3 regions of the Nordella sp. HKS 07 genome follow, and region 3 is predicted to be linked to each of the others. Evidence: predicted binding sites of a transcription regulator. Region 3 holds the regulator's gene; each other region holds the start of a gene.
What was found. Region 3 encodes LexA, which represses DNA repair genes until DNA is damaged. Its sites were predicted from a motif close to TGTTCNNNNTGTGTTCNG; they were not measured.
Positions count from the first base shown of each region.

Region 1: G5V57_RS15710 (ImuA family protein) is a predicted target of LexA. The motif match lies at 3,173-3,190, and genes of this name have one in related genera.
Region 2: recA (recombinase RecA) is a predicted target of LexA. The motif match lies at 3,597-3,614, and genes of this name have one in related genera.

Region 1 covers NZ_CP049258.1:3,350,017-3,357,611, forward strand. Annotated here, with positions in the region: gene G5V57_RS15700 (error-prone DNA polymerase) at 1-890, opposite strand, end outside; gene G5V57_RS15705 (DNA polymerase Y family protein) at 900-2,456, opposite strand; gene G5V57_RS15710 (ImuA family protein) at 2,368-3,090, opposite strand; gene G5V57_RS15715 (MurR/RpiR family transcriptional regulator) at 3,265-4,209, opposite strand; gene G5V57_RS15720 (ABC transporter ATP-binding protein) at 4,441-5,253, shown strand; gene G5V57_RS15725 (ABC transporter permease) at 5,348-6,199, shown strand; gene G5V57_RS15730 (ABC transporter substrate-binding protein) at 6,279-7,400, shown strand.
Region 2 covers NZ_CP049258.1:6,526,663-6,534,257, forward strand. Annotated here, with positions in the region: gene alaS (alanine--tRNA ligase) at 1-2,241, opposite strand, end outside; gene recA (recombinase RecA) at 2,464-3,525, opposite strand; gene G5V57_RS30960 (aldehyde dehydrogenase family protein) at 4,025-5,557, shown strand; gene G5V57_RS30965 (thiamine pyrophosphate-binding protein) at 5,636-7,306, shown strand.
Region 3 covers NZ_CP049258.1:5,818,134-5,825,728, reverse strand. Annotated here, with positions in the region: gene trpE (anthranilate synthase component I) at 1-348, shown strand, start outside; gene G5V57_RS27415 (aminodeoxychorismate/anthranilate synthase component II) at 611-1,186, shown strand; gene trpD (anthranilate phosphoribosyltransferase) at 1,186-2,202, shown strand; gene trpC (indole-3-glycerol phosphate synthase TrpC) at 2,207-3,001, shown strand; gene moaC (cyclic pyranopterin monophosphate synthase MoaC) at 2,998-3,474, shown strand; gene glp (gephyrin-like molybdotransferase Glp) at 3,479-4,684, shown strand; gene lexA (transcriptional repressor LexA) at 4,799-5,506, shown strand; gene G5V57_RS27385 (polysaccharide deacetylase family protein) at 5,657-6,529, shown strand; gene gatA (Asp-tRNA(Asn)/Glu-tRNA(Gln) amidotransferase subunit GatA) at 6,594-7,595, opposite strand, start outside.

The sequences.
Region 1 (7,595 bases), 2.5 Mb from region 3:
TTTTTGGCGACATCCTCGGGCACTCCTCCCTTGTAGCGTTTGGCCGCTCCCTTCCAGGCGAGATCGGTGAGATGCTCCTGCGGCGTCTTGCCGGGCGGCACCGGCTCGTCGGGATATTCATATTTGAGATCGTCCAGGGAGAAACGGCAGCGCGCCGCGATCTCGGCGCTGCGCCGGACGGCCTCCTCATGGCCGGCGAAGAGATGCAGCATCTCGGCTTCCGACTTGAGATGACGCTCGGCATTGGCGTCGAGACGGAAGCCCGCTTCCGTGATGGTGCATTTCTCGCGGATGCAGGTGAGCACATCGGCGAGCGGCCGCCGCTCCGGCCGGTGATAGTGGACGTCATTGAGGGCGACGAGCGGCGTGCCGTGCTGGTGCGCGCATTCGGCGAGACGGGCGAAGCGCTGCCTTTCATCGCCCTTATGACGATGAACCATGCCGAGAAAGACCTGCGCCGGCGCTGCGCCGGCAAGCTTTACCAGCTGCGTCTTGAAGGCGCTGGTGAGCTTGTCCGGCGGCAGCACGATCAGCATCTGGCCTTCGCGCGCGCCGCAGATCTCATCGAGGCCTATATGGCATTGGGCTTTTTTGGCGCGCCGGTTTCCGTCCGTCAGCAGGCGGCAGAGCCGGCCATAGGCGGCGCGATCGGTCGGATAGGCCAGCACCTGGAAACCGTCCGTCGTGACCAGCCGCACGCCGGGAAGGAATCTTATTTTCCGGCCTTTGGCCTCCGCATGAGCGCGCACCACGCCGGCGAAACTGTTGCGGTCGGCTAGGCCGATGGCGGCAAGGCCGAGCTCTTTGGCGCGTTCGACCATCTCGTGGGGATGCGAGGCCCCGCGCAGGAAGGAGTAGTTGCTGGTGACGGCGAGCTCGGCATAGGCCATGACGGCGCCTCACGCGAAGAAGCCATGGACGAACCAGCGCGGCGCATCGGTCTCACGCCCATAGAGGCCTTCGCGATAGAGCCAGAAGCGCTGGCCCGCGTCATTCTCGAGGCAATAATAATCGCGGGTCGGCGCAAACACGCTGCTGCGCCACCATTCGGGCGCGATGCGTTCCGGCCCTTGCGCGGCGGCCACGCTATGAAACTTGCCGCGCCAGCGGAATTGCCGGGGCGGCCCGTCGGGGATGAGGGCGATGACATCCGCGCGCTCCGCCTGTGGCAGAAGAAGCGTTGGTCGCGAGCGGTCCGCATCAGCTGTGGGCCAGGCGGCTTTTACGCTGTCCGCCTTGACCAGGATTTCGGCGCGTTCGGGAATATGGCTTTCGACGGGCTTGAGCTGCCGCACGCTGTCGGCGCCGAGGCGCTGGCGCAGCGCATCGAGAAGGCGCGCATGATTTTGCGCGTCTTCCTGGTGATCGCCGGACGATGCGAGATCGCCTTGTTCGCTGTGGATGGTTTCGGCGGCGGTGACGGAGAGGCTGACGCAGTCGAAACCGAAGCCGGCTTCGAGCCCGCGCGTCTGGCCGTCGAGCTTGAGGGTGATGAGGCGGGCGATATAAGCCGGGTCGCGCGTCGGTGCGGCAAGCCCCAGATCGAGCTGGCGCATTTCGCCATCGACGCGATAGAGGCCGAGGCGCAGAGCGCGGATGCCGACGCCGTCGCGCTCGAGAGCGGGAACGAGACGTGCCACGAGTTTCCTGGCCGTGGCGACGACGATCTCCTGCGTGAAGATCGGATCGAGAAAGGAGCGTTGCGCATGATAGACGGGCGGTGGTGCGATATAATGCAAGGCCTCCGGCCGGAGACCGAAGGCCTGGTCGAGGCGAATGAGCAGCTCCTTCTCGAAGCGCGCCGCGAAGGCCGCGCGCGGCGCGTCGATGAGCATGCCGATGCGCTTGAAGCCGAGGCGGTGCAAGGCTTCATGGGTTTCGGGACCGAGCCGCAAGGCCCTGATGGGAAGCGGGCTCAGCGCTTCTTTCTCCCGCCCTTCGGCCAAGGAAAGCGGCAGAGCGGCGCCATGGTGAGAAAGCGCCCAGGCCGCGCCCGGCGTGCCGGCAATGGCGCAGCGCGCGCTGAGATGGAATTTGCCGAGACGCGTGATGAGGTCCTCGAGCAAGGCATCCTCGCCGCCGAAGAGATGCGCGGCCCCGGTGATGTCGAGAAAGAATCCGTCACCGCCATTTTCACTTCCCCAGGGCGAGACGGCGGGCGCATAACGTGTCGCCCACAGCGCCAGGCGGCGGAGTGCCTGCGCATCCTTGTCGGCCTCGAGCAAGCGGGCCTGCAGCAGGCCGCCGGCCTTGGCGCGGGCATCGCTCAAGCCCTGGCCGGCGAACAGACCGAGCTTCTCGGCGGCCGGATTCGTGGCGGCGATGCGCGGGCCACCCGACGCCTCGATGGTCAGGACGAAAGGCCGGTCAGGCGCTATATCGCCCGACGGCCCCTGCGCTGTCAGGAAGCGCAGGACGGGCCATCGTGGCAGCCAGACGGAAACGATGCGACGCATTTACCCACTCCAACACCCACTCACCACTCGACCCATTGCGGCAGCGCTCGAGCATCACGCGCCAACACAAATCCAGAATTCCGCCCGTCGTATCGCGCCGGGCCGGGGCCGAGGCGATCCGCCAACGCGTCTCGGCCGCGCTCGCGGCACCCGATCCAGGCGGCCGCAGTAGCAAAAGCGGCCGCTTCGCCTCGCGCGCGGCAAGGCTGAGGCGCTGGCTCGTCTTGAGATCGAAATTCTGCGCCAGGAGTCCGAGCGTCACCGGGGCTGCGCCTGAGCGCAGGGTCTCCTCGATCGCCCAGAAAGCATCCTTGTCGTTGCGCGCCTCGACAAGAGTGACGCGACCGGGATCGAGTCCGAGCGCGTTCAGGCCATGACCATGAAGCCGGCCGGCGGAGGCAAGGCTCTGCGCCGAACCGATGACGAAGACCGGCTCTGAGGAACTGAGCGAGATCGTGAGTGCCACGAGAAAGCCGAAAGCCGCCGGCAGGTCTTCCGGTGTCGCGGCATGGATCTCATGCAGGCTTTCGAGCGAGAGGCCTTGCCGGGGCAGATATTTGTCGAGCGGCAGCTCGAAGGAGAAGAACCGGCTTTTAGCCGAACGGCCGAGAGGCGGGGCGAGAAGCCGGCGCAATTCCTCCAGGCTGGCAGGCTTTGCGGGCCGCCGCCGGGCAGGCTGAGGAGGGATCGCCGGGACAAATTCCATGCGAGTCTATTAGAACGAAAAGAGAACAAAAACAACATGAAAGCCCGCTGATCCGGATTCAGCCTATCCTGCTGGAATCGCTCGCTTTCGAGGCCTCCCGCCTCACTCCTGCGGATCCCGCGCCCGCATCAGGGGCGTGGGGTCGGTCGCGGGCGTCGGGATGGCGACGCCGATGCGGGCGAGCGTATAGCGCACGCGGCGCAGCGCCTCCCGGGCTTTGGCGCCGAGCTTCACCGCGACGCCGGCGGCGATCGTGTCGATCACGGCCAGATGCGCATAGCGCGACGGCGTCGGCACCAGCACATTGTCGCCCTCGGCGATGGTGATCGCGATGACGATATCGGCGGCTTTGGCGAGCGGCGTTCCCGGCCGCGTCAGCGCGATGGTGCGGGCGCCGAAGGAGCGGGCGATCTCGATCGCCTCGATCACCGGCTTCGTGCGGCCGCTGTTGGAGATCGCGAATGCCGTGTCGCCGGGTTTCAGCGTCGCCGCCGACATGCGCTGCTGATGCCCGTCGCTATAGGCGGAGACCGCGAGCCCCAAGCGGAATAACCGCAGTTTCGCATCCTCGATCATGGCGGCCGAGCCGCCCCCTTGGCCATAGATATCGATCCGCCGGCTTTCCGCCAAAGCCGCGATCGCCTGGCCGATCGTCTTCGTGTCGAGCTGGTCGAGACATTCGCGCACCGAGCCCGCCGCGCGCATCATGATCGTCTGGGCGAGCTGGCCGATATCATCGTTGAAGGCGCGGTCCGATTTGAGATAGGCCGACGCCACGGTGAGCGTGGTCGCCAGCCTGATCTTGAATTCGGCGAAGGACCCGCAGCCGACCGAGCGGCAGAAGCGGGTGACGGTGGGCTGGCTCACTTTCGCCTTCCTGGCGAGATCGGCGATCGTCATGCGGGTGGCGGCTTCGTAGTCGCGCCCGACGATCGCCGCGACGCGGCGCTCCGACGGGGACAAATCGCTTTCTATACGCTCGATGCGCGAGACGATGTCGATCGCCGGTGGCTGCTCGCCTGAATTCTCGCTGCGTCGCCGCGCCATTTCCTGTCCTGTGGCCCCGGTCTGTTTCGTAAATAAATTACAGGCTTTTGACCATCGAGCAAGCGATCACCTCGTAGCGGCGCAATTTTACTCGCTTCCTCACCACGGGTCGGCTAATGCGTGCCACTAGGCTATTGCAGACTCTGAAATTTTGTAACATGATTTGACAAAATAGAAAAAGCGACGACACGATTGTCGTCGAGGGCCGGAAACATGATGGATGCGACGCCTATGCGCAGCGTACCCAGCGCTTCGGACAAGACAGCGCCCAAGATGGTCATTGCGGGCGCCACAAAATATTACCAGACCCGCACCGGCGCGGTGCATGCGCTCGACAATGTGTCGCTCGATGTACGAGACGGCGAGTTCCTCTGCATATTGGGGCCTTCGGGCTGCGGAAAATCGACCCTGCTCTGGTCGATGGGCGGCCTGCACGAACTGACCAGCGGCGAAATCAGGTTCGGGCATGAGAAGATCACCAAGCCGCATCCTGAGATCGCCATGATCTTCCAGGACGCCAATCTTCTCCCCTGGCGCAATCTTGCCGCCAATATCGCTCTGCCCTTCGAGCTCAAGCGCAAGCCACCCGATCAGGCGCGTATCAACAAGCTGCTCGAACGCGTCAATCTGAAAGGATTCGAGACGAAGTTCCCGCGCGAATTGTCGGGCGGCATGCAGCAGCGCGCCTCCATCGTGCGCAGCCTGTCGGTCGACCCGTCGCTGCTTCTGATGGACGAGCCGTTCGGCGCGCTTGACGCCTTCACCCGCGACGAGATGAACCTGCTCATCCAGGAAATCTGGATGGAGACCGGCAAGACCATCGCCTTCGTCACCCATTCCATTTCGGAAGCGATCTTCCTGGCCGACCGCGTCGCCGTCATGTCGGCAAGGCCCGGGCGTATCGCCACCATCTTCGACATCGACATACCGCGCCCGCGTCCGGTCGAGATCCAGACGCGGCCGGATTTCATCGAACGCGTATTGCATATCAAGGCGAGCATCGATCACGGTCGCAGCCCCAGTGAAGGGCTGGCGATCACTTAGAGCACATCCCGCCAAAACTACAGACTTTGGCAATAAGGATTGCTCCAAGACAATTCGGAAACGATCGGGACATCGCTCAAGGGAGGAATAAGAGGTGGACAAGGCGCTGGGCGACAAGATTCCGGAATTCAACCGGAAGAAGGCCGGCGGAGGCGGCGACGGTGTCGGCCTGTCGGGCGCGTCCCTGGGCCTCGGCGATCACCGCACCAAGGTCGAGACCCTGGTCATCATCCTGGTGGCGGTGGTGATCATCGGCGGCGCCGAGTTCCTGCTCAAATGGTTCAATGTGCCACAATATGTGCTGCCCACGCCGAGCCTGATCGTCACGGCGCTGTTCACCGAGTGGAAATTCATCCAGTGGCATCTCTTCATCACGCTCTATGAACTATTGACGGGATTCGCCATCGGCGCCTCGATCGGCTTCATCCTTGCCGCCGTCATCACCCAGTTTCCCTTCGTCGAGAAGATCGTCACGCCTTACATATTGCTGCTGGTCACGACACCGATGCTGGCGCTGGTGCCGCTCCTCATTCTCAAGCTCGGCTTCGGCAGCGAGCCGCGCATCATCGCGGTGGCGCTTGCTTCCGGCCCGATGGTGATGATCAATTCGGCGACCGGTTTCCGGCGCGTCGATCTCGCCAAGATCGCGCTTGCCCGCTCCTTCGGCGCCTCGACCTTCCAGATCTTCACCAAGATCCGCATACCCATGGCGATGCCGATGATCATCGTCGGTCTCATGGTCGGTTCGATCTTTGGTCTCTTGACCACGGTGGGCGCCGAGATGGTGGGGGGTGCGGAAGGCCTCGGCAACCGCCTCACTTATTACTCGGCCCTGATCCGCATGCCGCAATTCTTCGCCATCATCCTCATCCTGGCCATCATCGGCATATCGATCTACGTGCTTTTTTACTGGATCGGCAAGAAATGGGCGAGCTGGGAGGCGTAAACGGAGAGCTCGGACTCAAAACAAGAAAGAGAAGTGCGTGACCGGATAACACGACAGCACATAACGGAGGAAACCAGACATGACTCGCATGATGATTGGACGGCGCCGCCTGCTGAGCCTGACCGCCGCGGGCGTTTCGGTCGCGGCCTTGGGCGGCCTGGGTGCCCGCAAGGCCCATGCGGCGGATACGGTGCGCTGGGTCTCGCCGCGCGGCACCATCGAAGTACTCGACGACTATCCCTATTGGGTCGGCAAGAAATACGGCTATTTCGGCGATATCGAAACGACGCTTGAGCCCGGTCCGTCCGACGCGACGGCCTGCGTCAAGCTCGTCGATCAGAACCAGGCCGATATGGGTTATCCCTCACCCGGCGTGTTCTCGCTGGGCCTGGCGCAGGGCATTCCGCTGGTCTCGGTCTTCCATATGGGCGGCGCCGATGTGTTCGACTTCGCCTTCCGCAAGGGCGAGAAGCCGGCCGACATCAAAGGCATCGAAGGCAAGACGATCGTGCTGGGTTCCGCCGGCTGGCAATCGATCTGCGATCCCATGCTCAAGGCGGCGGGCGTCGACATTTCCAAGGTGAAATATGTCGATGGCGGCTGGCCGGCCTGGGGCACCGTCCTTTCGCAGGGCAATGGCGACGCGGCTCTGTCCTGGGAAGGCTGGCGCGCCCAGTGGAAAGGCCAGGGACTCGATTTCGACTATTTCCTCGGCCGCAATTTCTCCAAGCTGCCGGCCAACAGCTTCGTCATCCGCAAGGCGGATTTCGAGGATGCGGCGAAGAAGGACCTCTATGCCCGCTATCTCCAGGGCTGGGCAGCCGGCCTCGAATACGGGCGCCAGAATCCGCGCGCCGCGACGCAGATCGTTATGGAGCAGTTCCCGGGATTGTCCTCGCAGATGAATCCCTCCGTCGCGACGGAGTCCATGATGCAACTCGCCAATGTCTTCGCCGGCCGCTGGGACGAGCGCAAGAAATGGGGCTACCACATTCCGGAAAGCTGGCAGCTTTTCTTCGATACGGCGAAGGAGATCGGCCAGATCCAGGGCGACATCAAGGTCGCCGATGTGGTCAAGAACGATCTCGTCGACGCTGCCAACTCCTTCGATGCAGCCAAGGTCAAGGCCGATGCCGAAGGCTTTGCGCTCTCCGACGACTACAAGAAGGTGGATGTCGAGGCGATCAAGGCTAATCTCTAGAAGCATCGGACCGAAAAGCTTGTGGTCGGGCTTGACCCGGCCATGCGAAGCGGTTTTCGGATAATCCGATGCGCAAAACAAAGAAATAGAGCGCCGCGACGATTCCGTCTGAACGTCCGGCGCTCTTGAAGACAAGCGGCGGCGGCCTTGATCGGCCGCCGCCAGCTTCATTCCTTCCATCCGGAGAACGGGGCC
Region 2 (7,595 bases), 710 kb from region 3:
CTCATCGAGCAGCGCCTCGATGCGCGGCACGACATCGGCGGGCGTCACGCGCAGCACCGAGGCCGCCGCGTGGACGCGCTTATCCTGGGTGTCGAGATAGCGTTTGGCCGCTTCGCCGGCGAGCGCCTCGACACGGCGCACGCCCGCCGCAGAGGCGCTTTCCGAGACGACCTTGATGAGGCCGATATCGCCGGTGCGCACCGCATGCGTGCCGCCGCACAGTTCGAGCGAATAGATGCGCCGGTTGCCTTCGGGCCGCACACCCATCGACACGACACGCACCTCATCGCCATATTTCTCGCCGAACAGCGCCATGGCGCCTTCGGCAATCGCCTCATCGACGCTCATCAGCCGCGTCGTCACCGGATCGTTCTGCAGCACGATCGCATTCGCCATCGCCTCGACGGCGGCGATTTCTTCGGCGCTCAACGCCTTGTTGTGCGAGAAGTCGAAGCGCAGGCGATCGGGCTCGACGAGCGAGCCCTTCTGCGCCACATGCGAGCCGAGCGTCTCGCGCAGCGCCTCATGCAGGAGATGTGTCGCCGAATGATGCTGGCGGTTGCCGGAGCGGCGCACATGATCGACATCGAGCTCGACCGCATCGCCGGGCTTGAAGGCGCCCTTCTCGACCACGCCCTGATGGACCAGGAGATCGCCGACGCGCTTCTGCGTGTCGGTGACGCGGAACAGCGCGCCGCTGCCTGAGCGGATCACACCGTGATCGCCGGTCTGGCCGCCCGATTCACCATAGAACGGAGTCTGATTGAGGACGATCGCGCCCTTGGCTCCCGCCTTGAGCTCCGGCACTTCCTTGCCCTCGGTGACGACGGTCTGAACGACGCCTTCCGCCTGCTCGGTGTCATAGCCGAGGAATTCGCTCGCCCCGACGCGCTCGCGGATATCGAACCAGATCGTGTCGGTCTTGGCCTCGCCCGAGCCCTTCCAGGCCTGGCGCGCATCCTCGCGCTGCTTCTGCATCGCCTTGTCGAAAGCCTCGACATCGACAGCGATGCCGCGTGGCTTGAGCGCATCCTGCGTGAGATCGAGCGGGAAGCCGTAGGTGTCATAGAGCTTGAAGGCCGTTTCGCCAGAAAAGACGTGGCCCTTGCCGAGAGACGCCGACTCGTCATCGAGGATGCGCAGGCCCCGTTCCAGCGTCTTGCGGAAGCGCGTCTCCTCGAGCTTGAGCGTCTCCTCGATCAGCGCCTCGGCGCGCCCGAGTTCGGGATAGGCGCCGCCCATCTCGCGCACCAATGCGGGCACGAGCTTCCACATCAGCGGTTCCTTGACGCCCAGAAGCTCGGCATGGCGCATGGCGCGGCGCATGATGCGGCGCAGCACGTAGCCGCGGCCCTCATTGGAGGGCAGCACGCCGTCGGCGATGAGAAAGGACGACGCGCGCAAATGATCGGCGATCACCCGGTTCGACGCCTTGTATTTGTCGTCCGCCGGCACATTCGTTTCTTCCACGATCGTCGCGATCAGCGAGCGGAACAGGTCGGTCTCGTAATTGTCATGCGTACCCTGCAGCACCGCCGAGATACGCTCGAGCCCCATGCCGGTGTCGATCGAGGGTCTCGGCAGCGTGATGCGCTCATCCTTCGTCACCTGCTCGAACTGCATGAAGACGAGATTCCATATCTCGATGAAGCGGTCACCATCGGCATCTGCCGAGCCCGGAGGGCCGCCCGCGATCTTGTCGCCATGGTCGAAGAAGATTTCCGAGCACGGTCCGCACGGGCCGGTGTCGCCCATGGCCCAGAAATTGTCCGAGGTCGGGATGCGGATGATGCGGCTTTCGGGAAGGCCGGCGATCTTCTTCCAGAGATCGAAGGCGTCGTCGTCCTCCGAATAAACGGTGACGGTCAACCTGTCCTTGGGTAGGGCATAATCCTTGGTGACGAGCGTCCAGGCCCATTCGATGGCCTCCGGCTTGAAGTAATCGCCGAAGGAGAAATTGCCGAGCATCTCGAAGAAGGTGTGATGGCGCGCGGTATAGCCGACATTGTCGAGGTCGTTGTGCTTGCCGCCGGCACGCACGCATTTCTGCGCGGTGGTGGCGCGTCTGTAGGGGCGTTTCTCCGCCCCGGTGAACACGTTCTTGAACTGCACCATGCCCGAATTGGCGAACATCAATGTCGGATCGTTGCGCGGCACGAGTGGAGAGGAGGCCACGACCTCATGACCCTGCTTCCGGAAGAAGTCGAGGAAGGTGGAGCGGATCTGCGCGAGGCCGGTCATGAGATGGGTCCAAAGTTGAAATCGGGGTGCGCTGTTTTAAGGATTGCGCGTGGTGATGTCTATAAAGACATGGCCTCTCGGGCCGCATTTTGACGGGCCGATCACGCCGAAAAGGCGCCCTCCCGGGGCAAGGAGGACGCCATCGGTGTGAGGCTCACACCAGTAGCCGGCCTGGGGGATGTGAGGGGAGGCCGGAAATCTTGATTTGAAGGCGCCGTGAGCTCAGTCGGCGTCCTCAGCCGAGGTGTTGGTGATCTTGGCCGCGATCAGGCCGGCATTGGCCCGGATCGCCTGCTCGATGGCATTGGCCACGTCGGGATTCTGCTTGAGGAAGGTCTTGGCATTCTCACGCCCCTGCCCGATGCGCTCGCCATTATAGGAGTACCAGGAGCCGGACTTCTCGACGATGCCGGCGGTGACGCCGAGATCGACGAGTTCGCCGACCTTGGAGATGCCTTCGCCATACATGATGTCGAATTCGACCTGTTTGAAGGGCGGCGCCACCTTGTTCTTGACCACCTTGACGCGGGTCTGGTTGCCGACCACTTCCTCACGCTCCTTGATGGCGCCGATGCGGCGGATATCGAGGCGCACGGAAGCGTAGAATTTGAGCGCATTGCCGCCGGTGGTGGTTTCCGGCGAGCCGAACATGACGCCGATCTTCATGCGGATCTGGTTGATGAAGACGACCATGCAGTTCGATTTCGAGATCGAGGCGGTGAGCTTGCGCAGCGCCTGGCTCATCAGGCGGGCCTGAAGGCCCGGCAGAGAATCGCCCATTTCGCCCTCGAGTTCGGCGCGCGGCGTCAGGGCCGCGACCGAATCGACGACCAGCACGTCGATGGCGCCGGAACGCACCAGCGTGTCGGCGATTTCGAGCGCCTGCTCGCCAGTATCGGGCTGCGAAATCAGGAGATCGTCGACATTGACGCCGAGCTTGCGAGCATAGACCGGATCGAGCGCATGTTCGGCGTCGACGAAGGCGCAGATGCCGCCCTTCTTCTGGGCCTCGGCCACCGTCTGCAGCGCGAGCGTGGTCTTGCCCGATGATTCAGGCCCGTAGATTTCGATGACGCGGCCCTTGGGCAGGCCGCCGATGCCAAGCGCGATATCGAGGCCAAGCGAGCCCGTCGAGATCGCCGCGATATCGAGCGACTGGGTGGCGCCCAGCTTCATGATCGAACCCTTGCCGAAAGCGCGTTCGATCTGGCTCAACGCCGCATCCAGAGCCTTGCTCTTATCCATACCTGTATTCTCGACTACCTTAAGATTTGCCTGCCCCATCGTCGCGCTCCTTATTTCACAAGGGTTACGCCGGTGCAAATGAGTCTCGGTCAGCGGCGATGTCTTCACTATGTACTTTTTTTGTTCTCATGGCAAGCGGTAAGTTGAACCGCCCACGACATTAAATCATTGATTTTTATAGAGCAGCGTTGGGGGGGGACCGGAACTGAAAAAGAACAGAAGGGAACAAAACAGTGCTTCCTGACGAATTTAGTTCCAGAAATACTCCCGGCACGCGCCCAAAAAACATCTGGCGAACGCCGGTGGAGCCTCGCCATCGCAGTAAGAAACATAAAGCGAACAGAGAGACAGGGAGCCAAACAGGTGGTACCCGCCTCGCCGTGCACTTTTACGTGCAGTCCCGATTCGGAACCGAACAACCCTCGCGGGCGCCGCCCCACCTTATGACTTTTGCGCATGAGAGCATCCTGAGACCGCAGCGCACTTTCCGCTCCACCGCTCTTGCTCTAGAAGAAGCGCCGGTCACTTGGAGCGCATGATGAACAAGCCTGAAGCCCCGACTTCCCTCAGCCGCGATGTCGCGGCCTTCTTTGCCGAACTGGGTCTGCCTGCCGATAGCCTCACCGCCGGCAATACCGAAATCCACTCGCCGATTACGGGCGAAGTCATCGCCCGCGTCCGCTTCGCCGATGCGGCGGAAGCCAAGGCGGCGATCGGCCGTTCGGCGGAAGCCTTCCGCACATGGCGCCTCGTCCCTGCCCCGGTGCGCGGCGAGTTGATCCGCCAGCTCGGCAATGAGCTGCGCGCCGCCAAGGAAGGCCTGGGCCGCCTCGTCACCATCGAGACCGGCAAGATCCTGTCCGAGGGCTTGGGCGAAGTGCAGGAGATGATCGACATCTGCGATTTCGCCGTCGGCCTGTCGCGCCAGCTCTACGGCCTCACCATGGTGAGTGAGCGCGCCGATCACCGCCTCATGGAGCAGTGGCATCCGCTTGGCCCCACCGGCGTCATCACTGCCTTCAATTTCCCCGTCGCGGTCTGGTCCTGGAACGCGGCTCTCGCTTTGGTCTGTGGCAATCCGGTGATCTGGAAGCCGTCCGAGAAGACGCCGCTGACCGCCATGGCCACGGTGGCCCTGTTCCGCCGCGCCGCCGCGCGGATGGACAATGTCCCGGCCGATCTCGTTACCCTGCTCATTGGCGGGCGCGATGTCGGCGAAGCGCTGGTCGATGACCCGCGCGTGCCCCTGGTTTCGGCCACCGGCTCTACCGGCATGGGCCGCATCGTCGGCGAGCGCCTCGCCCGCCGCTTCGGCCGCGCCATTCTGGAGCTCGGCGGCAACAACGCCGCCATCCTCTGTCCGTCGGCCGATCTCGATCTCGCTCTGCGCGCCACGGCTTTCGCCGCCATCGGCACCGCCGGCCAGCGCTGCACGTCGCTGCGCCGCATCATCGTGCAGGCGAGCGTCTATGACAGTTTCGTGCCGCGCCTGAAGAAGGTCTATGAAACGGTGGCGATCGGCAATCCGATGCAGGCCTCCACCCTCGTCGGCCCGCTCATCGACAGGCGCAGCTACGATGCGATGCAGAAAGCGCTCGCGGCGGCTGCCGCCGCCGGCGGCAAAGTGCATGGCGGCAAGCGCGTGAAAGGCCCGGGCGGCGACGATGCCTATTATGTCGCCCCCGCACTGGTCGAGATGCCGGCCCAGACCGGCCCTGTCCTCGCCGAGACCTTCGCGCCCATTCTCTATGTGATGCGCTATGAGAATTTCGACGAGGCGCTGGCTCTCCATAATGGCGTGCCGCAGGGCCTGTCCTCGGCGATCTTCACCACGGATCTGCGTGAATCCGAGCGCTTCCTCTCGGCGTCGGGCTCCGATTGCGGCCTGGCGAATGTGAATATGGGCTCCTCCGGCGCCGAAATCGGCGGCGCCTTTGGCGGCGAGAAGGAAACCGGCGGCGGCCGCGAATCCGGCTCCGACGCCTGGAAGGCCTATATGCGGCGCGTCACCAGCGCCATCAATTTCGGCCATGCGCTGCCTCTGGCGCAGGGCGTGAAGTTTGATATCTAAAGCATCGGACCGAAAAGTGCGCAGCGGTTTTCGGATAAATCCGATGCGCAAATCAAAGAGATTGCCGGGGAAACTGACATGACGAAGAGAAGCGGCGGCCAGATCCTGGTCGACCAGTTGCTGGTTCAGGGCGTCGAACGGCTCGCCTGCGTGCCGGGCGAAAGCTATCTGGCCGTGCTCGATGCCTTGCACGACGCGAGCATCGACGTGCTGGTCTGCCGCAACGAGGGTGGTGCCGCGATGATGGCGGAAGCCTATGGCAAGCTCACCGGCAGGCCCGGCATCTGCTTCGTCACCCGCGGCCCCGGCGCCACCAATGCCAGTCACGGCATCCATATCGCCGCCCAGGATTCGACCCCGATGATCCTGTTCATCGGCCAGGTCGAGCGCGCCATGCGCGAGCGCGAGGCCTTCCAGGAAGTCGACTACAAGGCTTTCTTCGGCTCGATGGCGAAATGGGTGGTGGAAGTGGACAGCGCCGCCCGCCTGCCGGAGCTGGTGGCGCGCGCCTTCCGCGTCGCCTGCCAGGGCCGCCCGGGCCCGGTCGTCATCGCCCTTCCGGAAGACGTGCTGGTCGAGATGGCGGACGTCGCCGACGCCCCCAAGGTGATACCGGCAGAATCCGCGCCGGCGCCGCAGGACATGAGCCGCTTTGCCAACTTGCTGCGCGACGCGAAGAAGCCGCTCTTCATCCTCGGCGGCTCGCGCTGGAGTGCCGAGGCGCAGAAATCGCTCATCGGCTTTGCAGAGAAGTTCGGCGTCGGCATCACCACCTCCTTCCGCCGCGCCCATCTTTTCCCGTCCGATCATCCCAATTATGTCGGCGATGTCGGCATCGGGCCGAACCCCAGGCTGGCGGCGCGCGTCAAGGAGGCCGATCTCCTGGTGCTCCTGGGCGCCCGCATGTCGGAAATGCCGTCCTCCTCCTACTCGCTCATCGACATCCCCAATCCGCGCCAGACCCTCGTCCATATTCATCCGGGGGCGGAGGAGCTGGGCCGCGTCTATCAGCCCGCCCTCGCCATCCAGGCCTCGCCCAACGCGTTCTGCGCGGCGCTGGCCGATCTGGCGCAACCCAATGACCGCCCATGGGCGGAAGCCACGCGTCAGGCCCACCAGGACTTCCTCGACTGGACCGACAAGCCGGCGAAGCTTCCCGGCAAATTCCAGTATGGCGAGGCGATGAAGTGGCTGCGCGAGCGCCTGCCCGCTGAGGCGATCATCACCAACGGCGCCGGCAATTACGCCATCTGGGTGCATCGCTACTACCGCTTCCGCAAGCTCGGCACGCAAGTGGCGCCGACCTCGGGCTCGATGGGTTATGGCGTGCCCGCCGCCGTGATGGCGAAGCGCCAGTGCCCCGACAGCCCCGTCGTCGCTTTCGCCGGCGACGGCTGCTTCATGATGAACGGCCAGGAATTCGCCACCGCCGTGCAATATGGCATTCCGCTCATCGTGATCGTGCTCGACAACTCGATGTACGGCACCATCCGCATGCATCAGGAACGCGAATATCCGGGCCGCGTCTCGGCCACCGTGTTGAAGAACCCCGACTTCGCCGCTTATGCCAAGGCCTTCGGCGGCCATGGCGAGCGGGTCGAGACGACGGAAGACTTCGCGCCGGCCTTCGAGCGTGCCGTCCAGTCGGGCAAGCCTGCGATCCTGCACTGCATCGTCGATCCCGAGGCGATCACCCCTGCCCGCACGCTGAGCCAGATCCGCGAGGAAGCGGTCAAGGCGGGGAAGTAGCCATTCTCGTGTTGAGAGTGGCCGCTTGCCCATTCGTTATGGCCGCCCGTGAGGCGGCCATTCAGCGCTAATTTACGTGACGACATGTCGATCCTTCGTATATCGGGTTCCACCTGCGCTGGGTTGAACTATCGAAGGGCTTGCCGCCCCCGGAGCGACGCGCCGCACAAATCTGATCCATCTCGAGAGTCCTGAGACATCTGCGCCGCGGCTCCTGGGTCGAGCCATAGACCGCGCTTACGGTGGGGGGCGGCAACCTGCTTGCCTTCAAGTGCCGCAGACCCGCGTG
Region 3 (7,595 bases):
AAGCATGACGCGATCGACGCGCTGGTGGCGGGTTTCCCGGCCGGCACCGTGTCGGGAGCGCCTAAAGTGCGCGCCATGCAGATCATCGATGAGCTCGAGGGAGAGAAGCGCGGCGCCTATGCCGGCTGTGCCGGCTATTTCTCGGCCGATGGCGACATGGACACCTGCATCATGCTGCGCACGGCGATCGTGAAAGACGGCAAGATGTATGTGCAGGCGGGCGCCGGCATCGTCGCCGACAGCGTACCGGAATCCGAGCATGCCGAATGCGTGAACAAGGCCAAGGCGCTGTTCCGCGCCGCCGATGACGCGGTCCGCTTCGCCGGCCGCGCCGGGAGGGGACAATGATGAAATCTGGTCCCCACGAGCGATCGGTCTGCACGTTCCCCCTTCTCCCGCTTGCGGGAGAAGGTGCCCGAAGGGCGGATGAGGGTGTTCTCCCCGCTTGGGAAGATCACCCAGATGGCCCGCGCTGCACTATTCTTCACGCAGCGAACACGCTGAACCAACACCCTCATCCGGCCTGTCGGCCACCTTCTCCCGCAAGCGGAAGAAGGGAAACGTCTGGCGCTGTATTCACAATGCGAGCGCAGGAGAGGAGGCATCACTCATGATCATCCTCATCGACAATTACGACAGCTTCACCTGGAACCTCTATCACTTCCTCGGCGATCTCGGCGCCGAGACGGTGGTGCACCGCAACGACAAGATCAGCGTCGGTCAGGTCCTTTCGGCCAGGCCCAAGGCGATCGTGCTGTCGCCGGGTCCCTGCACCCCCAATGAGGCCGGCATCTGCCTCGACCTCATCGCCAAGGCACAGGACCAGGTGCCGATCCTCGGCGTCTGCCTCGGCCATCAGGCGATCGGCCAGGCCTTCGGGGGCAAGGTGATCCGGGCACCGAAGCTGATGCACGGCAAGATGTCGGGCATACGCCATCAGGCCAAGGGCATCTTCGCCACGGTGCCGGATGGCTTCGCGGCGACGCGCTATCATTCGCTCATCGTCGAGCGCGACAGCCTGCCCGCCAGCCTCGAAGTCACCGCCGAGACCGAGGACGGCATCATCATGGGCCTCCAGCACAAGACCAAGCCGATCCACGGGGTGCAGTTCCACCCGGAGAGCATTGCCTCCGAGCATGGTCACACCCTATTGAAGAACTTCCTCGAACAAGCGGGGGCCGTGTGATGCCGACAGACCTCAAACCCCTCATCGCCAAGGCCGCCAATGGCCAGGCGCTGACGCGTGAGGAGGCCCGCGCGGCCTTCGACGTGCTGATGTCGGGCGACGCGACGCCGTCGCAGATCGGCGGCTTCCTGATGGCGCTCAGGGTACGCGGCGAAACGGTGGACGAGATTACCGGCGCCGTCGAGATCATGCGCGAGAAGATGACGCCGGTTGTGGCGCCAGGCGATGCCATCGATATCGTGGGGACCGGCGGCGATGCATCGGGCTCCTACAACATCTCGACCTGCGCGGCCTTCGTCACCGCCGGCGCCGGGCTCAAGATCGCCAAGCACGGCAACCGGGCGCTGTCGTCCAGGTCGGGCTCGGCCGATGTGCTGATGGCGCTCGGCATCAAGATCGACCTCACGCCGGCTCAGATCAGCCACTGCATCGACGAGGCCGGCTGCGGCTTCATGTTCGCGCCGGCGCATCACGTCTCGATGAAGCATGTCGGACCGTCCCGGGTCGAGCTCGGTACGCGGACGATATTCAACCTGCTGGGTCCCCTATCCAATCCGGCGGGCGTCAAGCGCCAGGTCACCGGTGTCTTTGCCAGAGCCTGGGTCGAGCCCCTCGCCCATGTGCTCAACAATCTGGGCTCGGAGCGCGCCTGGATCTGCCATGGCGAAGGCGGCTTCGACGAGATCGTGCCGTCGGGAACCACCTGGATCGCCGAACTTAAGGACGGCAAGGTCACTTCGACCGAGATCACGCCGGAAGACGTCGGCATCGCCCGCTCTTCCGCCGCCGATCTCAAAGGCGGTGACGCGGCCCAGAATGCCGAAGCGCTCAGAGGCGTATTGGAAGGCCAGAAGAACGCCTTTCGCGACGCGGCCGTCATGACGGCCGCCGCCGCGCTGCTCGTTGCCGGCAAAGCGAAGGATTTGAAGGACGGCGTGGCGCAGGCGCAAAAGTCCATCGATAGCGGCGGTGCCGGAAGCGTCCTGGAGAAGCTCGTCAAGGTATCGAACGGGTAGAGTGATGGCCACCATTCTCGACAAGATCGCCGCTTACAAGCGCGAAGAGGTCGCCAAGGCAAGAGCCGAGGTCGGCGAGCGCGAGCTCGACGTGATGGCGCTCGACGCGCCGCCGGTGCGCGGCTTCGCGGCGGCGCTCGAGGCGAAGATTGCGCAAGGCCAGTGGGCGCTCATCGCCGAAATCAAGAAGGCCAGTCCGTCCAAGGGACTGATCCGGCCCGACTTCAATCCGCCACAGCTGGCGATGGCCTATGAGGATGGCGGGGCCGCCTGCCTCTCCGTGCTCACCGACGCGCCCTCCTTCCAGGGCGCGCCGGAATATTTGGGCGCGGCGCGCGCGGTCACGCAGCTTCCCGCCTTGCGCAAGGATTTCATGCTCGATCCCTATCAGGTTGCGGAAGCACGCGCCTGGGGCGCGGACTGCATCCTCCTCATCCTGGCGATGATCGACGATGCGCTCGCCTGTGAGCTCGAGGCGGCCGCCTTCGACTGGGGCATGGATGTGCTGGCGGAAGTCCATGACGAGAAGGAGCTCGAGCGTGCGCTGAAGCTTTCGACGAAGCTCATCGGCATCAACAACCGCAGCCTCCACACTTTCGAGACGACGCTGGCGACGACCGAGCGCCTGGCGCCCATGGTGCCGAAGGACCGGCTGATCGTCGGCGAAAGCGGACTCTTCGCGCCCGGCGATCTCGACCGGCTCTCGCGGGCCGGCGTCAATGCCTTCCTCATCGGCGAGAGCCTGATGCGGCAGGAGGATGTCGCCGAAGCAACCCGTGCTATCCTGAAGCGGACATGAGCAAGCTCACCCATCTCGACGACAAGGGCCACGCCCGCATGGTCGACGTCTCGGCCAAGGACGTGACGACGCGCCTCGCCACCGCGCGCGGCCGCATCGCCATGAATGCCGAGACATTGGCGATGATCACCGAAGGCCGCACCAAGAAGGGCGATGTGCTGGCGGCGGCGCGCATCGCCGGCATCATGGCGGCCAAGAAGACCCACGAGCTCATCCCGCTCTGCCATCCGCTGCTGATTTCGGGCGTCACGGTCGATTTCACGCCCGACGCCAAGGCTTCGGCCATCGAGGTCGAGGCCACCGTCAAGGTCGAGGGCAAGACCGGGGTCGAGATGGAGGCGCTCACCGCCGTGTCGGTCGCCTGCCTCACCATCTACGACATGTGCAAATCGGCCGACCGCGCCATGCGCATCGGCGATATCCGCCTCATCGAGAAGTCCGGCGGCAAGTCCGGCCATTTCACCGGAGACTGACAAAATGGCGCTCATGCCGGTCGGCGAGGCCAAGGACCGCATCCTGAAAGGCGCCAGGGCGCTGTCGCGCGAGACTGTCCGGTTGCATGAATGCGCCGGCCGGGTGCTCGCCGCCGATATCAAGGCCAGGCGCGACCAGCCCCCCTTCCCGGCTTCCGCTATGGACGGCTATGCGGTGCGCTTTGCCGATGTCACCGCCGTTCCTGCCCGGCTCGCGGTGATCGGCGCCGCCCCGGCCGGTCACGGCTTCGCGGGCACGGTCAAGTCCGGCCAGGCGGTGCGGATTTTCACTGGGGCGCCGGTGCCCAAGGGCGCCGACACGGTGGTCATCCAGGAGAGTACCGAAGCCGCAAATGACCATGTCGACATCACCGTGGCCGCCAAATTCGAGGGCCAGCATATAAGGCGCAAGGGCCTAGACTTTGCCAGGGGCCAGGACGTGCTCCGCAGAGGGACCCTTCTCGGGGCCCGCGAGATCGGACTGGCCGCAGCAATGAACTGGCCCGAGCTTCCGGTCACGAAGCGGCCGAGGGTCGCAATTTTCACGACCGGCGATGAACTGGTTTCCCCCGGCAACATGCCCAGGGCCGACCAGATCGTTTCCTCGAACAGCTTCGCTCTCGTGGCCTTTGTTCGCCGCTATGGCGGCGATGCGATCGACCTGGGCATCGTCCCGGACAATATCAAAGCCATTTCCAGGGCCGTCCGGAAGGCGGCCGGCGCAGATATCCTTCTGACGACCGGTGGCGCCTCGGTCGGGGATCACGACCTTGTACAGGCTGCCCTCAAGGCAGAGGGAATAGAGCTCGATTTCTGGAAAATCGCGCTCCGGCCCGGGAAACCGCTCATGTTCGCCCGCAAGGGCCGGCAACGGATTCTGGGCCTGCCGGGCAATCCCGTCTCAGCGTTCGTCTGCGCGCGGATTTTCCTCAAACCGCTGCTTCTCACCCTGCTCGGTCTTCCGCCGACCGACGACATCGTCAAGGCCCGGCTTGGATGCGATCTGCCGGCCAATGATCTGAGACAGGATTATCTTCGCGCCCGGGTCGCGCGCCGCAGCGATGGCGCTTACGAAGCCACCCCCCTGGCGGTTCAGGACTCGTCGATGCAGCGCGCCCTCACCGAGGCGCAGGGCCTCATCGTCCGGCCGCCTTTCGCCCCGGCCGCGTCCTCAGGCGACCTTATCGACCTGTTGCCGCTCGATTTTTGAACGACCGACCAGTTTCAGCTTGCCGAACCAAACGGGAACGCTTATTCTCGTTTTGTATTTGTTCCGATTCTTGCTGATCGACTTCCCCGGAACGTTCTTTGAACAGGTCACGCCATGCTGACACGCAAACAACTGGAACTTCTCCTTTTCATCAACGAGCGGCTTAAGGAAGACGGCGTGTCCCCCTCTTTCGAGGAGATGAAGGAAGCGCTGAACCTGCAGTCCAAATCCGGCATCCACCGGCTGATCCTCGCGCTCGAGGAGCGCGGCTTTCTCCGCCGCATGCCCAACCGGGCGCGGGCGCTCGAAGTCATGAAACTGCCGGACGCCCACAGCCCCAGCCTCTTGACAGCCAAACGGCCGGGCTTCAGTCCCAATGTCATCGAAGGCAATCTCGGCAAGGTGAAGCCGATCCCGCATGCCGGCAGTGGCGCGCCGCGGGCGGCCATTGTGCCGGTGATGGGCCGGATCGCCGCCGGCGTCCCCATCTCGGCCATCCAGGATCACTCGCACAATATCACCGTGCCTCCCGAAATGCTGGGCTCGGGCGAGCACTTCGCGCTCGAGGTCAAGGGCGACTCGATGATCAATGCCGGCATCTTCGACGGTGACACGGTGCTCATCCGCAAGGGCGACAGCGCCACCAATGGCGACATCGTCGTGGCGCTCGTCGACAATGAGGAAGCGACGCTGAAGCGGATCCGCAAGAAGGGCGATTCGATTGCGCTCGAAGCCGCCAATCCGGCTTACGAGACGCGTATCTTCGGCCCCGATCGCGTGAATGTGCAGGGCCGCCTCGTCGGACTCATCCGCAAATATTGATCTCTGTCCATTCTGGGCGGACGTGACAAGCCGGGCGCAATCCGCCCGGCTCTTTTTTGTCCAACGGCATGGGCATGCGCCGAGACCGCTTGAATCCGATTATTACTTAGAGGAATGTTTATTCCCGGTCACCGAGAAGCGGAGACGTGCATGAAGATGGCCTTCACGCTTGATGACCTGCCCCTCTGGCCTATGTCCTATCCCCCGCCGGGCTATTCTGCCGCCGGAATAGTCGAGGACATCAAGGCGGCGCTCGACCGTCACAAGATCAAAGGCGTATATGCCTTCGCCAACTCATGGTCCCTCATCAAGCACCCGGAATTCAGCGCGATTATGGATGGCTGGGTTGCCGACGGCCATCACGTCGCGAACCATACGCACAGTCACATCGAACTGAACGACGTCTCCGCTGAAACCTATATGGAGGACATCGATTTGGGAGAACGCTGCCTGATGCCATGGCTGGCAACGGCGCCGAAACGCTATTTCCGGCACCCACTATGTTACTGGGGTGACACAGAGGAAAAGCGCGATACGCTGCGCAACTTTCTCGCCGCGCAGAACTACGAGACGGCAGAGGTCACGAGCTGGCTTTACGAGTGGCGCTGGAACCGGGCCTATCTCAACTGCCGCGAGCAGGGCTATCATGAGGGAACGGCTCTTGTCCGGCGGACATTTCTGGAGTTTTCGCTGGCGCAGCTGCGCTATGACAATCTGAGCGCGCGCCGGTGGTTTGGACGGGAAATCACAGGCATCACGCTCGGACACACCTTGCCGTTTTTCGCCGATATCGCCGATGAGCTGTTCGGTCAGTTGATCAACGAGGGCGTGGAGTTTGTGCCGCTCGAGGAGGCAATGGCCGATCCGGCCTATGCAGCTGTGGCGAGCGTGCCGTCCGGCAAGTTCCTGGTCTATCAGCAGAAGCTGGCGGAAGCCGCGGGAAGACCCATCGCGATGATCGAGCCCGATTATCTCGCGCTATTCGAGACGATCACGCATATGGGGGCCGGCCGGAGCGGATAGCGTCGCATCAAACCTCATGCCGGCTGGGGGATCGAATGCCTCTCATCCCCCGCAGCGGATGAGGTCACCACCATTTCGGCGCTTCGAACTTTCCGGCCGCTTCCTCGATGGCATGGCCGACCTGGAACAACGTCTTTTCGTCGAAGGGCTTGCCGATGAGCTGCAGCCCCATGGGAAGTCCCTGCTCCGACAGGCCGCCCGGCACCGAGATGCCCGGCAAGCCCGCCATGTTCACCGTCACGGTGAAGATATCATTCAGATACATCTGCACCGGATCGGTGATCTCGCCGGGCGCGAAGGCCGGGCTCGGCGTCGCCGGGGTGAGCACCACGTCCACCTTGTCCCAGGCTTTGTCGAAGTCCTGCTTGATCAAGGTACGGACTTTCTGGGCGCGCACATAATAGGCATCGTAGTAGCCGGCCGAGAGCACATAGGTGCCGATCATCACGCGGCGCTGCACTTCGCGGCCGAAGCCCTTGGCGCGGGTATTCTCATACATCGACAGGATGTCGTCGCCCGGCACGCGCAGGCCATAGCGCACGCCGTCATAGCGGGCGAGATTGGACGAGGCTTCCGCCGGCGCCACGATGTAATAGGCCGGCAGTGCGTATTTGGTGTGCGGCAACGAGATCTCGACGATCTCGGCGCCCTGCTCTTTCAGCCACCTGGCGCCTCTGTCCCACAAAGCATCAATCTCGGCCGGCGTGCCGTCGACGCGGTATTCCTTCGGGATGCCGACACGCAGTCCCTTGATCGGCTTGCCGATGACGGCCTCGTAATCCGGAACCGGATGGTCGACCGACGTCGTGTCCTTGGCATCGACGCTCGCCATGGACTTGAGCAGGATCGCCGCGTCGCGCACATCGCGTGCGATGGGTCCCGCCTGGTCGAGCGACGAGGCGAAAGCAACGACGCCCCAGCGCGAGCAGCGGCCATAGGTCGGCTTGATGCCGACGGTGCCGGTGAAAGCGGCGGGCTGACGGATCGAGCCGCCGGTATCGGTGGCGGTGGCGCCGGCGCAGATATGCGCGGCAACCGCCGAAGCGGAGCCGCCGGACGATCCGCC